Regions from separate parts of the Vibrio alginolyticus NBRC 15630 genome, predicted to be linked through region 3. Evidence: predicted binding sites of a transcription regulator. Region 3 holds the regulator's gene; each other region holds the start of a gene.
What was found. Region 3 encodes PurR, which represses purine synthesis genes. Its sites were predicted from a motif close to TNANGNAAACGTTTNCNTNA; they were not measured.
Positions count from the first base shown of each region.

Region 1 (4,159 bases), 260 kb from region 3:
TCATTCACTCTCCTTAACTTGCTTGTACTTAGAAAATAGGGAACATAAAGGTCGCTAAGTTCGGCAAATCAGGTACTAACTTATAAATGGGGCCATTACGAAAGATTCCAAGGTTTCAGTTTTATCTTGAAGTAGAATCGTGCGTTAGATCACCATTTCTCTTTTCTTTATTCTGATTATCAGATAAAGGCGCGTCTCCTATGAGACCGATTACATCCTATCACCGCAGTATTAACCAAAGATGAACGGCATAGACAAATTGAAAAAAAACGTTAGTCTTACCTCTCAAAATGAAAACAGCCGACAAGTAGAAAGTAAAATGAGAGACCAAGAATTTTGGCATAACAAATGGGCCAGCAATCAAATCGGATTTCACTTGGAAGATGTAAACCCGCTATTACCAGTATATTGGAAACACACTAATCCAAAGCGTGAAGATAAAGTGTTAGTTCCTTTATGTGGAAAGTCAGAAGACTTGATTTGGCTAGCGATGAAGCATGATTCGGTTGAAGGCGTTGAGCTAAGCCATATTGCTGTGCGTGCCTTTTTTGCTGAACATTTTTACACGCCAACGGTAACGCCTCTTAATGGCATGCACGAGCTTTATCAATTTGATGAGCTCTCTATTTATACTGGGGACTTTTTCACTGCACCAGTATCTCAAGCCGATATCATTTATGATCGCGCCGCGTTGGTTGCTTTACCGCAAGATATGCGAGAGGAGTATGTAGAGCGTCTCAAGCAACTTTTGAACCCAGGCGGTCGTATTTTGCTTGTTACACTCAACTATCCTCAAGAAGAGATGGCGGGGCCTCCATTTAGCGTGCCGGTCGAAGAGATTGAGCAGTTATTTTCAGGTTACAAAGTTACTTGTTTGAACGTAGATGAAGCTGACGAGAATCATCCTAAAATTGCGAAAAAAGGCTTAAGTCGCTTCTCTGAAGAAGTGTACTTAATCGAGAGTGAATAGGCTCTCTTCGGTTTGGAACACGAAATAGCGCAGCAATTTGAGCTGCGCTATTTTTGTATGAGTGGTTCGTATTTAATAAATGATATTCACTTTTGAAGCACTTTCAACAGCATCTTGAACGGCTTCTTCGGTGGTTTTTCGTCGCGTAAGGACAACACCTAAACGGCGGCGACCATCGATTTCTGGCTTACCGAATAGACGAACTTGTGTTTGAGGTTGAGCTAAAGCTTTGCTTAGGTTTTCAAAGCGAATGTTTGTGGAAGTCCCTTGTCCAAGAATAACAGCAGACGCAGATGGGCCATATTGCACAATATTATTAATTGGCATTCCGGTAAACGCGCGCACGTGGAGAGCAAACTCAGACATTTCCTGCGAAATCATTGTAACCATACCCGTATCGTGAGGGCGAGGAGAGACCTCATTGAAAATGACTTTATCGCCTTTGACAAACAGCTCTACACCAAAGATGCCGTAGCCACCGAGCGCGTTTACCACTTTCTCAGCCGTGTATTCAGCTGCTTTTACTGCGTTTTCTGACATAGCTTGCGGTTGCCATGATTCGCGGTAGTCGCCATCTTCCTGACGATGACCAATTGGAGCACAGAAATGCACACCGTCAACGGCTCTGATGGTCAATAAAGTGATTTCGTAATCGAAGTCGATAAAACCTTCCACGATAACGCGACCTGCACCCGTACGTCCGCCTTCCTGAGCGTAATCCCATGCTTTTGTAACGTCGTCTTCGGTCTTGATAACACTTTGCCCTTTACCGGAAGAGCTCATCACTGGCTTCACCACGCACGGAATACCCACATGTTCAACCGCGGCTTTGAAGTCTTCAAAGTTATCTGCAAAACGATAAGGTGAAGTCGTCAATTCCAGTTCTTCTGCTGCCAAACGTCGGATACCTTCACGATTCATTGTTAGCCTGGTTGCCTTAGCGGTTGGAACAACATTCAGTCCTTTTTCTTCAAGCTCTACCAGTTTGCCGGTTGCGATGGCTTCAATTTCTGGTACGACGTAAGTAGGTTGTTCCTTCGTAATAACTTCTTCTAAGGCGTTCCCATCTAACATGTCGATAACATAACTACGGTGAGCGACTTGCATCGCTGGAGCATTGGCATAGCGATCACAAGCAATCACTTCTAAACCAAGTCTCTGGCATTCAATGGCGACTTCTTTACCGAGTTCGCCAGAGCCTAAAAGTAATACACGGGTAGCATTTGCGCTAGTTGCAGTGCCAAACATAGTGTTCCCTTACAAAATAGAGTGATGAGACAGAAATTGCAGGAGATCATACTGAAGTTTTATGACAAAGCAAACGTTTGCTTTTGGTTTTTAGGTAATAAAAAAGCTCTACATGTTGTAGAGCTTTTTGTTGAATTTGTCGTTTATACGTTGACAAAACTAAGCGGAATATCTGGATTCAACGCTTCCAACGTTGATTGCGTATCGGCTAAGTGACTGATCTTACCTTCAGAGTTTTCTACCAATGCAGCGGCTTTGATGCTGTCAAAGGTTTCACCCGCAAGTAAAACTTGGATTAGCGCAACTTGTAGCGGTGGCAAGCTAGGATTAAACGCTGCATTTTCTGCATAAGCGCCTTGGAATACACGGCCGCTAGTCATCTCTAATGCTAAACCACTCAAGTTGTTGGTGTATGGAGAGTGGCTCATGTTCATCGCTTCAACTGCACTTTGGATGAGTGCGTCTTCATCATCACATGAGAATTGGTGTTTAACTTCTGCCATTAAGCCGGACTCGATACCGAGATCGTTTGGTCCAAAGGCTTCAGGCAGGTATTCATGAAGTGACTTTTCTTCACGTTCTGGGAGCTGGATTTTAAGCTCGTTTGCGGTAGATAACTCATTCATGAACTGGCGGCAGTGACCACATGGGCTGAAGTTGATAGTGATATCCTTAACACCACGTTCGCCTTTCATCCAAGCATGGCTAATCGCAGACTGCTCTGCGTGAACCGTTTGACCCAACTGTACACCAAAGAATTCCATGTTGGCACCGAAGTAAAGGCGACCTGAAAGACCACGAACGATAGCGCCGACATAAAAGTCAGAAAGGGGAGCATAGGAGTACGCTGCGGCAAAAGGAAGTAGCGCAACACGAAGCTCTTTGTCTGATAGACCGGTAGCTGAAAGCAACTGCTCAAATTGTTGAACTGAAAGCGTAGCATCAAAATCATCAGCTTGGATGATAGGAGCAAGTTGTTTGGAAAGTGCTTCTGGAGCGCCTGCTAGCGCCTGTTCAATGCGACTTTTCATGTTGAATCCTTGTTATTGCATGGACAGTTATTCTATGTGAAAGATAGAAATGTTCCGTGCGTTAGATCACGATAAATAATGCAATTGATAATTCTGTTACATAATTAGAGTGAGCTCACACATGTATTCGATTGCACAGGTGTGAAGCGTTATCTCCGTCTCACAATTAACCATATCAGTATATATTCATATGACCAAGGAGCAGGAGTATGTTACCAACGCGACTTTTACCGCTATGCTACTTTATACTTACGTAATCTAGAGCGAGTGGTAGCAGCTAGAATGCTAATGCTATGAATGTATATCTCAGTCAAGTCCCTTCACGATATTACTGGGTGAGTTTGATAGATAAGATAGGGTTTTGAAAAGGGATAAGTAAGAAACGTAAAGGCTACGGCCTGCCGGAAGGAGGGCAGACCGAGAGCGCTTAACTATTGATATAGCCAGACCGCCAAAGCAAAAAAACTTGGAGCCAAAATAGAAGTTATGATCCCACATAAAACCAATGCGAGTGATGAGAACGCGGCATCTATGGGCTGTTTCTCTGCACATGTCGCGGTGCCTAAGGCATGAGACACGGTACCCATTGTTAGGCCACGTGCAATCGGGTGTTTAATTCCAATTAAGTTGTAAATTGGGTATGCCAAAATCGCGCCCAATAAACCAACAATCAGAACCAAGATCGCCGCAACGGCTGCTTCACCACCGAGGTGACTCGAAATTTCCATTGCTATTGGCGTAGTGACGGATTTACCCACTAGACTTGCGATTAAACTGATATCCGCTTTGAAAGCGACTGCGAACAAGGTGGTTGTCATCATCGACATCACACTGCCTACTGTGCAAGCGAAAGTGATGATTCGCCAGTTTGCTTTAATTTGTGGTAGTTGTTCATATAGTGGATAAGCCA
Region 1 is NC_022349.1:372,498-376,656, forward strand. Features, by position in the region: gene N646_RS01600 (nucleotidyltransferase family protein) at 1-4, opposite strand, end outside; gene N646_RS01605 (thiopurine S-methyltransferase) at 320-970, shown strand; gene purT (formate-dependent phosphoribosylglycinamide formyltransferase) at 1,043-2,218, opposite strand; gene cdd (cytidine deaminase) at 2,362-3,249, opposite strand; gene N646_RS01620 (LrgB family protein) at 3,681-4,159, opposite strand, start outside.
Region 1: the regulator PurR is predicted to act here: its motif matches at 2,284-2,303, upstream of purT (formate-dependent phosphoribosylglycinamide formyltransferase).

Region 2 (4,159 bases), 1.6 Mb from region 3:
CAGCGTCTTGTTTGTCGAATGCGTCTGTTGATGGCATTGAAACAACGCGTACTTTCTTGCCTTCTGAAGCTAGTTGCTCAGCGGCTTTCACTGCAAGCTCAACCTCAGAACCTGTTGCGATAAGGATTAGCTCAGGCTTACCTTCGCTATCTTTCAGGATGTAAGCACCTTTCGCGATGTCTGCGACTTGTTCAGCAGTACGCTCTTGTTGCGCTAGGTTTTGACGAGAGAAGATAAGTGCAGTTGGTGCATCTTTACGTTCAATCGCTAGTTTCCATGCAACTGCAGACTCAACTTGGTCACATGGGCGCCATGTGCTCATGTTTGGAGTTACACGTAGAGACGCCATTTGCTCAACAGGTTGGTGAGTTGGGCCATCTTCGCCAAGACCGATCGAATCATGCGTGTAAACTTGGATGTTCTGAATTTTCATCAGCGCAGCCATACGCATTGCGTTACGAGCGTATTCCATGAACATTAGGAATGTTGCGCCGTAAGGAACGAAACCACCGTGCAATGCGATACCGTTGATGATAGCAGTCATACCGAATTCGCGTACACCGTAGTGGATGTAGTTGCCAGAGAAGTCCTCCGTTTCTAGAGACTTAGAACCAGACCACATGGTCAGGTTAGAAGGCGCTAGGTCAGCAGAACCACCCATAAACTCAGGAAGCATTTGACCAAACGCTTCTAGTGCATTTTGCGATGCTTTACGTGATGCAATGTTCGCTGGGTTTGCTTGAAGATCGGCAATGATTTGGTTCGCTTTTTCTTCCCATTGTGCAGGAAGTTCGCCGTTTAGACGACGTTTAAGCTCTGCCGCTTCAGCAGGGTAAGCTGCAGCGTATGCTTCGAATTTTTCATTCCAAGCTGCTTCTTTCGCGGCGCCCGCTTCTTTTGCATCCCACTCAGCGTAAACATCTGCCGGGATCTCAAATGGGCCGTACTCCCAACCTAGGTATTCGCGAGCCGCTTGGATTTCATCGTGACCTAGTGGTGCACCGTGACAGTCGTGCGAACCAGACTTGTTAGGAGAACCGAAACCGATAATTGTTTTGGTACAGATAAGCGTAGGACGTGGGTCCGCTTTTGCTGCTTCAATTGCTGCGTTGATCGCGTCTGAGTCGTGACCATCGACTGCTGGGATTACATGCCAGCCGTACGCTTCAAAACGCTTAGGTGTATCGTCAGAGAACCAGCCTTCAACATGACCGTCGATAGAAATGCCGTTGTCATCCCAGAACGCGATCAGTTTGCCTAGACCTAACGTCCCAGCAAGAGAGCATGCTTCATGCGAGATGCCTTCCATTAGACAGCCGTCACCCATGAACACATACGTAAAGTGGTCAACGATATCGTGACCTTCTTTGTTGAACTGTGCCGCTAGTGCTTTCTCTGCGATCGCCATACCAACAGCGTTAGTGATGCCTTGACCTAGAGGACCCGTTGTTGTCTCGATACCAGGCGCGTAGCCGTACTCTGGGTGACCTGGGGTTTTTGAGTGCAATTGACGGAAGTTTTTCAGATCGTCAATAGATAGCTCGTAACCGCTTAAGTGCAGTAGAGAGTAAATAAGCATTGACCCATGACCGTTTGACAGCACAAAGCGATCGCGGTCGGCCCACTCTGGGTTTGAAGGGTTATGGTTTAGGTGAGAGCGCCAAAGAACTTCAGCGATATCAGCCATACCCATTGGTGCGCCTGGGTGGCCTGAGTTAGCTTGTTGAACACCATCCATGCTTAGAGCACGAATTGCATTGGCAAGATGTTTACGAGACGACATGTCTGCTCCTGAGTACATTAAGCGAAACGAAAAGTAGGTCATAATTCTCTCAAAGCCCTGTTGGGTGTGCAAACGTTTTCCAATCCAAAACCTCACAAATATTGCACCTTTCGCGCCAAATCGTTCGAAGTTCTTAAAATTATCAATAAATCAGGCAAACGTTTGGTTATAACAAAAACCAAAAAAGAGCTTGTAATTCGAGCAATCAAATTTAGAATAGACGTCTAGATGTAGATACACCTACAAAAATTAGTATTAATTTGCGCTGGAGAGTTTATCATTCCCCAGTTTTAAACCAGATATAGTGGAGCTAACATGGCTAAGCACCTGTTTACTTCTGAGTCAGTATCAGAAGGTCATCCAGATAAAATTGCAGACCAGATTTCTGATGCGGTTCTTGACGCGATTCTAGAGCAAGATCCAAAGGCTCGTGTTGCATGTGAGACTTACGTTAAAACCGGTATGGTAATGGTGGGTGGTGAAATCACGACTTCAGCATGGGTAGACATCGAAGAGTTAACTCGTGAAACCGTTCGTGAAATCGGCTACGTACATTCAGATATGGGCTTTGACGCAGATTCTTGTGCGGTACTAAACACAATCGGTAAACAGTCGCCAGATATCAACCAAGGTGTTGATAAAGCTGACCCTAAAGAACAAGGTGCAGGCGACCAAGGCATCATGTTTGGTTACGCTTGTAACGAAACTGAAGTACTAATGCCAGCGCCAATTACTTACTCTCACCGTCTTGTTCAAAAGCAAGCAGAAGTTCGTAAAAACGGCACACTACCTTGGTTGCGTCCTGATGCAAAATCTCAGGTAACATTCCAATACGATCAAGGTAACATCGTTGGTATCGACGCGGTTGTTCTTTCAACTCAACACTGTGACTCAATCTCAACTTCAGACCTGCGTGAAGCGGTAATGGAAGAGATCATTAAGCCAGTGCTACCTTCTGAGTGGATCAACAAAGAAACAAACTTCTTCATTAACCCAACCGGTCGCTTCGTAATCGGTGGTCCTATGGGTGACTGTGGCCTAACTGGTCGTAAGATCATCGTAGATACCTACGGCGGCGCAGCTCGTCACGGTGGCGGTGCGTTTTCTGGTAAAGATCCATCAAAAGTTGACCGTAGTGCAGCATACGCAGCACGCTACGTAGCGAAAAACATCGTAGCGGCAGGCATGGCTGACCGTTGTGAGATCCAACTTTCTTACGCAATCGGTGTTGCTGATCCAACGTCTATCATGGTGGAAACGTTCGGTACTGAGAAAGTATCTCACGACATCATCATTGAAGCGGTTCGTCAATTCTTCGACCTACGTCCATACGGTCTACAAGAAATGCTTAACCTTCTTCAACCTATCTACAAGAAGACAGCGGCTTACGGTCACTTCGGTCGTGAAGAATTCCCGTGGGAAGCGACAGACAAAGCTGCACTTCTACGCGATTTCGCTGGCATCAAATAATCAAGCCAAGCAAGAATCAATCAAGCCCTCGCCTATGGCGGGGGCTTTTTATTTTCAGCAACTTTTATCCAGCCATTTCGGCTCATACCGCCCTGCCCCACAAAGCAGTCCTGTTTCTCCCTCATTTTTATACCGAATAAATTTTAAGCAATTATTTGTAAATTATCCCATCTCCGCCAATAGTTAAAATATTGTTAACTCCAATTTAAATAGAGACGTCGGATGCTGGCGACTGTGGAAGCAACACTTAAGTAAAGACATGAGTCAGGCATCTTTATGGCCGATACCAAACTAAGCCAATGCTCAGATGTAAACTTGAAAAAGTCGCTTCAAGTTTGACTGAACAAAAACCGCTGTCAGTTGGTATAAGCGGATAATGTGGGAATAAATCAAGGAGGAGTTATGCCTCGAACTGTTAATCCATCGGACTTCCACAACAAACGAAAGGAAGTGCCAGACAACGAATACGCCAGAACCATACCGTGCAATACGGTCAATCTTTCTGCACCTTTTCATTGGCTCGCATTAGGTCTGCATGATTTCGTGCGAATGCCGCTTATTAGTGCTTTCTATGGCATCTGTTTTATGGCTGCTGCGATAGGCATTGTTTTGCTCGTACAGTGGCAAGGCACACACTTAGTCGTCATGCCCAGTTTGATTGTTTACATGTTAATCGGTCCGTTTCTCGCGCTGGGCTTGTATGATGCCAGTTGGGAGAGAGAGCGCGGACACAAAGCAAGCTTGTTCCATTCAATGAAAGCGATCGGTCGTAACTCAACATCTCAATGGGCGTTCGCCGTGTTACTCGCAGTGTGTATGATATTTTGGATGCGCATTGCCGCTCTACTTCATGCACTCTACCCTTCTGTTCAAGGGGCACCTTTAAGTGAGTTCCTACCCTTCCTT
Region 2 is NC_022349.1:1,818,721-1,822,879, forward strand. Features, by position in the region: gene tkt (transketolase) at 1-1,783, opposite strand, end outside; gene metK (methionine adenosyltransferase) at 2,099-3,253, shown strand; gene N646_RS08225 (DUF2189 domain-containing protein) at 3,656-4,159, shown strand, end outside.
Region 2: the regulator PurR is predicted to act here: its motif matches at 1,934-1,953, upstream of metK (methionine adenosyltransferase).

Region 3 (4,159 bases):
TGCTTTAGTTAGTTTTACTGGCTCACCGTTGCGGCTAAGTGCGCGACGTTGAATGTCGAATGTCCACTCCCCAAAGCGCACAATGTGCTCTTCACTGGTTTCATTCGCTTTCGAGCTGCCACTGCGCGCTGCTGAAATACGCCACAGCAAGTTTTTAACGCGAACTAACAGCTCTCTCAGTTCAAAAGGTTTTGTCACATAATCGTCAGCACCCATTTCTAGGCCTACGATTTTATCAATGCTATCCGTGCGTCCTGTTACTAATATGATACCAATATCCGATTGGCTACGTAACTCACGAGTAAGCATCAGGCCGTCTTCACCAGGCAGGTTAATATCCAGCATGATCAGGTCTACATCGCCCGCTTGCAAAACTTCACGCATTTCTGCGCCACTCTCTGCTTCGCTGACTTGGTAGCCCTCATTTTGGAAATATCCCGCAAGCTTACTACGAGTTACAACATCATCTTCTACGACTAATACGTGATAGCTCATTTACACCACTTTTCTGTCTTCTTATTATCCAAGACGTATTCTATTCATAACTAGTAACATTTCTAGTCATAGATACATTAAAACGCAAGATTTAGCGTTTTTATTGATTCAAAACAAGCTTGCCCATTGCTATTAATAAACGGTCATTTTTGACCATAAAACATAACAATTATAGTTACTGCTATTCATTTTAATTGATTACACTTAGGGGATATCCCTAATTGACTTTGTGATGCATGACTTGAAGCATCATTCAGGAGCCCAAAATGCAAGAAGTGAAAGCTTTTAATGAAAAACGCGCTGAAATTTACTGGTGGTTTTCGAGCTTGTTCGCAAAAGAACTAACAGAGAAAGAATTGGAAGCCTATCACAGTGTTGAAATTCGCAGTTTTCTCGCAGGTTTAGGTGAAAATGAGTCGCTGAAACCAGCTGTTGATAGCCTAGTTGATGCATTGAATCGGTTACAAGATCGTGAAGATGCACAACTAGAGCTTGCAGCTGACTTTTGTGAACTGTTTTTGAAGACAGAAAAATACGGCGCTCTTCCTTACGCATCCATGTACATTGGTGAATCAGGTTTACTGAATGACAAGCCAGCTGAGGAAATGGAAAAGTTGATGGCTGAATTTGGCGTTCAAGTAGACGAAAACCTAAAGGAACCTGCGGATCACTTAGCCGTTGAGCTCGACTTTCTCGGGAACATGATTATCCGCTCAAACGAGCTTGAACAAGAAAAACACATGGAAGAAGCCTTCGTTAAACAAAACGACTTTATCCAGCAACAATTGATGTCTTGGTTACCTCAGTTTTCAGACAAATGTAAACAATTCGACGAATTTGGATTTTACTCGAGTGTCGCGAAACTATTAGTTGCATTTTGTAAACTAGACAGCGCCTACCTTCTTGGTGAATAATTGCCGCCTATTTTTAGGGAGCCTGCCTATCGGGCTTCCTGTATGCCTGAAAGTGACCAATTGTAAGTAACTTGGGTATAATATTCGTTTGCCTTAACTTAGCGCAAAGACGCTTGGTTATTTAGCAGTCAAAATGTGACTTCAAATACACAAATCTCTTGCTGAAAACATTGCTAGTCAGTCCACATAGGGCTAAAATGTGAGCGCAAACGATTAAATATGATTTATATGTAAACCGCTGAAATATAGCGGTTTTTGTGTTTTCTTAACAGGTTGATGGCAATTTCTCATCAGATAGAAAAAAGATAAAATTCATCGACCGATGCTGCTACGCACCCTTTTGTCGCACTTGGATCAACCGCTGCCGAGACACTTAGCGCCAATTTTATATTGCTAGGTGTGAAACCATTAGAGCATCAGGTACATCCAATACGACATATTTCAGTAGCTCGATACAGGACACCATTTATGGCCACGATAAAAGACGTTGCTCGCTTAGCCGGCGTTTCCACTACGACAGTTTCGCACGTTATCAATAAAACGCGTTTCGTTGCAGAAGCAACGCAAGAAAAAGTAATGAAAGCCGTTGACGAGCTGAATTACGCGCCAAGTGCCGTTGCACGCAGCCTAAAATGCAACTCAACTCGTACGATTGGCATGTTAGTAACTCAATCAACTAACCTATTTTTCTCAGAAGTGATTGATGGCGTTGAGAGCTACTGTTACCGCCAAGGCTATACTCTGATTTTATGTAACACAGGCGGGATTTACGAAAAACAACGCGATTACATTCGTATGCTGGCTGAAAAGCGCGTTGATGGCATCCTAGTGATGTGTTCTGACTTAACCGAAGAACTAAAAGAGATGCTTGACCGTCATGCGGACATTCCTAAAGTGGTCATGGATTGGGGCCCAGAGAGCTCACAAGCAGACAAGATCATGGATAACTCAGAAGAAGGTGGCTACATTGCAACCAAACATCTGATTGACAATGGTCATACGGATATCGCTTGTCTAAGCGGTCATTTTGAAAAGCTTGCTTGCCAAGAGCGCATTGCAGGTTTCCGTCGCGCAATGAGTGAAGCGAACCTAGCTGTAAATGAAGACTGGATCCTTGAAGGTAACTTTGAATGTGATACGGCCGTATTAGTTGCAGATAAAATTACCGCAATGGACAAGCGCCCGACGGCGGTATTCTGTTTTAACGACACAATGGCTCTAGGCCTAATGAGCCGCTTGCAACAAAACGGGATCAAAATTCCTGAAGATATTTCAGTGATCGGCTACGACAACATCGAGCTTGCGGAATACTTCTCTCCACCGCTAACGACTATCCACCAACCTAAACGTCGTGTTGGTAAAAATGCATTCGAAATTCTACTTGAGCGTATCAAAGATAAAGAACACGAAAAACGAATTTTCGAAATGCAACCTGAGCTTGTAATTCGAAATACTGTGAAAAAAATGAACTAAATTTCACTGTATTTAACCGTGTTAAATAAGCGCTCTACAGGGGCGCTTATTTTTTTGGGAAAATTAAGCATTCTCTAATACTTCACACAGCTCTAATAACAATTGACTAACGTTAACTCCCTGTTTTATATAAATGTAATATATATTAAGAACTCCTTTTCAAAGGCCAATTTGCACCTTTCCATATGCAAAATAGAGCATTCAATCTATCATTTTTATTGAACCGAAATCACACTTTTAACGCTAAACCGTGATGTTAATTCAATATAAGAAGTATGCTCATTGTGTCACGCACAGGGCAAACCATTCGAAAGAGTGGGACGCAAAGCCTCCGGCCTGAACCATATTACGATATGGAAGGTAGCGGGGTTACCGATGGCAAGTGTGTAAGCAATGACTTTACTCTGTAATGACATTGTTTTTACGCATGTTTGCTACTCTCTCGGACCTGACTTTTGGTGGCGTAATATTAATTACACCGAGATAACAAAACATGGATAAACCGATACTCAAAGACTCTATGAAGCTATTTGAGGCACTTGGTAATATCAAGTCGCGCTCAATGTTTGGTGGCTTCGGACTATTCGCTGATGAAACAATGTTTGCACTAGTGGTAAAGAATCAGCTTCATATCAGAGCAGACCAAAAAACTTCATCTGACTTCGAGAAACAAGGGCTAAAGCCTTACGTTTATAAAAAACGTGGCTTTCCAGTCGTTACAAAGTACTACGCTATTTCCAGCGATTTATGGGAATCAAGCGAACGCTTAATCGAAGTAGCGAATCAATCATTGAAAAAGGCAAAGCTTGAGAAAGAACAGCAAGCAAGTACAAAGCCTAACCGTTTGAAAGATTTGCCTAACTTACGACTGGCTACCGAGCGCATGCTAAAAAAAGCCGGCATCGAATCCGTAGAGAAGCTTGAAGAGGAAGGTGCGCTTAACGCCTATAAAGCGATAAGAGATACGCACTCTGCAACCGTCAACATTGAGTTGCTATGGGCACTAGAAGGTGCTATCAACGGCACTCATTGGAGTGTGGTACCTCAAGCTCGCCGAGATGAGTTGATGAACGGCCTCCAATAAAAGTCGGCCTAAAAACTATCTTGTAAAACCGCAGTCTAATCTGCGGTTTTTTTGTGAAATTTTTTCGGTTTTCCTACTGTCTTATTACATATATCCCAAATTGGAATCAAAATTATGAATAAGAAACTGATATTAGGTCTCATCCTACTAGCGGCTATCGTCTTTTTAGGTATTAACTTTGGCCAGTATTTAA
Region 3 is NC_022349.1:107,878-112,036, reverse strand. Features, by position in the region: gene torR (two-component system response regulator TorR) at 1-495, opposite strand, end outside; gene torD (molecular chaperone TorD) at 762-1,409, shown strand; gene purR (HTH-type transcriptional repressor PurR) at 1,878-2,882, shown strand; cyclic di-GMP riboswitch class I at 3,170-3,259, shown strand; gene N646_RS00455 (TfoX/Sxy family DNA transformation protein) at 3,376-3,966, shown strand; gene N646_RS00450 (TVP38/TMEM64 family protein) at 4,081-4,159, shown strand, end outside.

Region 4 (4,159 bases), 810 kb from region 3:
TATTTCTTGCATACTGGTCACGTAGATACCACGCTATTCTTACCTGCTCTAGGCTGCGGTTTACTCGCCGTTGCAGTACTCAACATCAACAATATGCGTGATATCGAGAACGACCGAGAGTGTGGTAAACGCACAGTCGCAGTGCGATTGGGTCAACGCAAAGCCAAGCATTACCACTTTGTTTTACTTGGCGGTGCTATTCTTGCCTTTGCGGCTTACTTGTTAATTCAAGACAAACCCGTTTGGATTAGCTTGCCATTTTTACTTAGTATTTATTTCGTGGCCGATCATGGTAAAGCGGTTTGGCATACACAAAAGCCCGCTCAGATAGCACCAATGATGCCAGTCATCGTGAAATGCTCTTTAGTCACCAACGTTTTGTTTGCAACAATTGTGGTAGCTCAAACTCTAGTAAGTTAAAAAAGGATTGTCATTGCATTGACTTAATGCCTAGATATACTCAAAGACAACCAATTTCTGTTTAGAAAGGTACGCTATGGAATACAATACCTCAGCACTCTGTGATATCTACCTCGATCAGGTAGATGTGGTTGAACCAATGTTCAGTAACTTTGGCGGTCGCGCTTCATTTGCCGGGCAAATCACCACCATCAAGTGTTTTGAAGATAATTCGTTGATCCGCGAGACATTAGAGCAAGATGGACTTGGTCGCGTTTTGTTAATTGACGGTGGCGGTTCCCTACGTAAAGCCCTTATCGATGCAGAAATCGCAACCATTGCGGAAGAAAACGAGTGGGAAGGCATTGTCGTTTATGGCTGTGTTCGTGAAGTAGATGAACTTGAAGATATGAACTTAGGCATTCAAGCCCTCGCTTCTATTCCTGTTGGAGCGACCAGTCAGGGGATTGGCGAATTGGATGTACCAGTCAACTTTGGCGGCGTCAGCTTCTTACCTGAAGATTATATTTATGCTGATAGCACCGGAATTATCCTGTCGCCTGAACCATTGAATATTGATTTAGAGTTGGATGAAGAAGCATAGCGAGTCTTAGGTGTCTAAGTTATAGGGTCTTCTCTTGGCTCTTAGCGCCTAGCCTTGTCTTAACATTTTCTACTTCCCTAAAACACAAACACCCGCTTAACGCGGGTGTTTTTAATTTGGAATGAAGAAGCCGAATTATTCCACTTCGTCCATTTTGCCAAGTAGTGCACGAATGCGCTCTTGCCATTGTGCGTGCTCTTGCTGTGCTTGTTGTGCTTTTTGCTCTAGCTCTTCACGTTGAGAGCGAAGCTCGTTCGCTTCTTCCGCAAGTTTAGCTTTATCTTCTTTCAGCTCTTCGACTTCCATCTGAAGAAGAGTGATTGTGTCAACTGCAGTTTGAATTTTAGATTCTAGTTGTTCTAGTACTTCAAAAGACATCTTGGCCTACCTATGTTATTCCGTTGGGACGATGTGCGAGATTGATGCACACCTAACCTATATAAGGTTCATTCTACTCAGCGTCGCGATGAGAAACACTCACTATATTCGATATTTTGCATCATTCGGTCAAAAAATCAGCGCAATCTCACTAAACGCTGACTTTTCTTGTCGCCGAAGCATTTTTGAGCAAGGATTTTGCGTCTCGCTACGCTGAAAATCGCCCTAAGTATTGATCAAATTCAAGTTAGATAAAGTAAAAGCCTCGCAAAAAGGCAAACGTTTACTCGACCTTGTGATAGAATCGCCGCGCAAATTCTTCTTCCCTCTTGCTTACTTGGAGACATCATGAAACGCGATTTAGCAATGGCATTTTCCCGTGTGACTGAAGGTGCAGCTCTGGCTGGTTACAAATGGCTTGGCCGTGGCGATAAAAACGCAGCCGATGGCGCAGCTGTTGAAGTTATGCGCACGCTACTGAACAAAACAGATATCAGTGGTGAAATTGTCATTGGTGAGGGTGAAATCGATGATGCGCCAATGCTGTACATTGGTGAGCAAGTGGGTATTGGTGGTGATGAGGTAGATATTGCAGTCGACCCGATTGAAGGAACGCGTATGACGGCAATGGGACAATCGAACGCACTAGCCGTACTTGCCGCAGGTGAGAAAGGCAGCTTTCTTAAAGCGCCAGATATGTACATGGAAAAACTGGTTGTTGGCCCTGGTGCAAAAGGCGTAATTGACTTAGAAAAGCCGTTAAAAGAAAACCTAGAGAACGTAGCAAAAGCCCTGAACAAGCCACTTGATACCCTAGTCGTTATTACCCTTGCGAAACCTCGCCACGATGACGTTATTGCAGAAATGCAAGCAATGGGCGTACGTGTTTTTGCGGTGCCTGATGGTGACGTCGCTGCCTCTATTCTAACTTGTATGCCAGACAGTGAAGTGGACATGATGTACTGTATTGGCGGTGCGCCAGAAGGGGTTGTATCAGCAGCGGTAATTCGAGCGCTAGACGGTGACATGCACGGTCGCCTGCTTCCTCGTCACGAAGTAAAAGGCGATACTGAAGAAAACCGCATTTACGGTGCAGATGAACTAAAACGCTGCGATGAAATGGGCGTAAAAGCAAATGTTGTACTCAAAATGGAAGACATGGCTCGTAGCGACAATGTGGTATTTTCAGCTACAGGCATCACTAAAGGTGACTTGCTGGAAGGTATCTCTCGTCAAGGCAATATTGCAACCACAGAAACGCTGCTCGTGCGTGGTCGATGCCGTACTATTCGTCGCATTAAGTCGACTCACTACCTAGATCGTAAAGATCCAGAAGTGCGTGATATTATTCTTTAAGCATTTCTCGAGGCTCTCGCTCAATCTGAGTTTGAGCCTTTCTTTCCGCACAACGGGCAATAGATTCTGAATCACACTCGTTCCTCAGAATGACGGTGACTTTAATAAGTTCTAAATCAAAAGAACTCGTCATTCTAGCGAGCCGCAGCGAGACTAAGAATCTAGTAGTAACAAGCTCCTATTCTTTCCTGAACACCTCAACCACTACTCAACCAAAAAATAGATTCTGAATAACCTCGTTCCTCGCTGTTCAGAATGACGGAGACTTTAATAAGCTCTAAATCAAAAGAACTCGTCATTCTAGCGAGACTAAAAATCTAGTAGTAACAAGCTCCTATTCTTTCCTGGTCACCTTAACCACTGCTCAACCAGAAGATAGATTCTGAATCACCTTATTCCTCGCTGTTCAGAATGACGGCTACCATAGCAAGCTCTAAATCGAAAAAACTCGTCATTCTAGCGAGCTCCAGCGAGACTAAGAATCTAGTTGTAACAAGCTCCTATTCTTTCCTGGTCACCTTAACCGCTGCACAATCGGACGATAGATTCTGAATCACCTTATTTCTCGCCGTTCAGAATGACGACATATATTGGCTCATATGAACATAGCCCCTACAAATCCACACTCAAATTAAGTCAACACTTTTCTTTACTAACCCTATCGCGCATAATATGTACTGACGTATAAATGGTGGGTATATGAAGACCGTAGATAGGATATTGCAAATCGTTAAGCGTGATGGCTCCGTCACTGCAAAACAACTCTCCTCTGAGCTAGGTATGACAACCATGGGGGCTCGTCAGCACCTGCAAAGTTTAGAAGATGATGGCATTCTTTCTATCCATGACGTAAAAGTGAAAGTTGGTCGCCCTGCTCGTCATTGGTCTCTCACTCAAAAAGGTCATGAGCAATTTGCTGACCGTCACGGTGAGTTGACCATTCAGTTTATAGAAGCTGTCGAACATATCTTTGGCAAAGATGGACTGGAAAAAGTCACATCAGAAAGGGAAAAACTCACGTTACAAAGTTATCGTCAGCATCTTGAGCAATGCGACTCTCTGCAAAGCAAACTAGAAACACTTGTCACATTAAGAGAGCAAGAAGGCTATATGGCTGAACTCGAGAAAGATGAGAACGGATTTATCTTAATCGAAAATCACTGTCCGATTTGTAAAGCCGCAACTCGCTGCCCAAGCTTGTGCCAATCAGAATTAAGTGTCTTTCAGTCTTTACTTGGACGTGACACCAAAGTAGAGCGTACCGAACACATCATTAGTGGCCAAAGACGCTGCGTTTACCGCATCCAACAACTGCAGTAACCACCACAACCAAACATCGACATGCCGCACTTATTCAATCTCAAGCTTGAAAGCTTCTCTTATAAGTGAGACGGCTGAAGAATTCATTCTCTCTCCTCTTTC
Region 4 is NC_022349.1:2,630,534-2,634,692, reverse strand. Features, by position in the region: gene N646_RS12130 (1,4-dihydroxy-2-naphthoate polyprenyltransferase) at 1-420, shown strand, start outside; gene rraA (ribonuclease E activity regulator RraA) at 497-1,003, shown strand; gene zapB (cell division protein ZapB) at 1,139-1,381, opposite strand; gene glpX (class II fructose-bisphosphatase) at 1,730-2,737, shown strand; gene N646_RS12110 (helix-turn-helix transcriptional regulator) at 3,437-4,057, shown strand.
Region 4: the regulator PurR is predicted to act here: its motif matches at 1,653-1,672, upstream of glpX (class II fructose-bisphosphatase).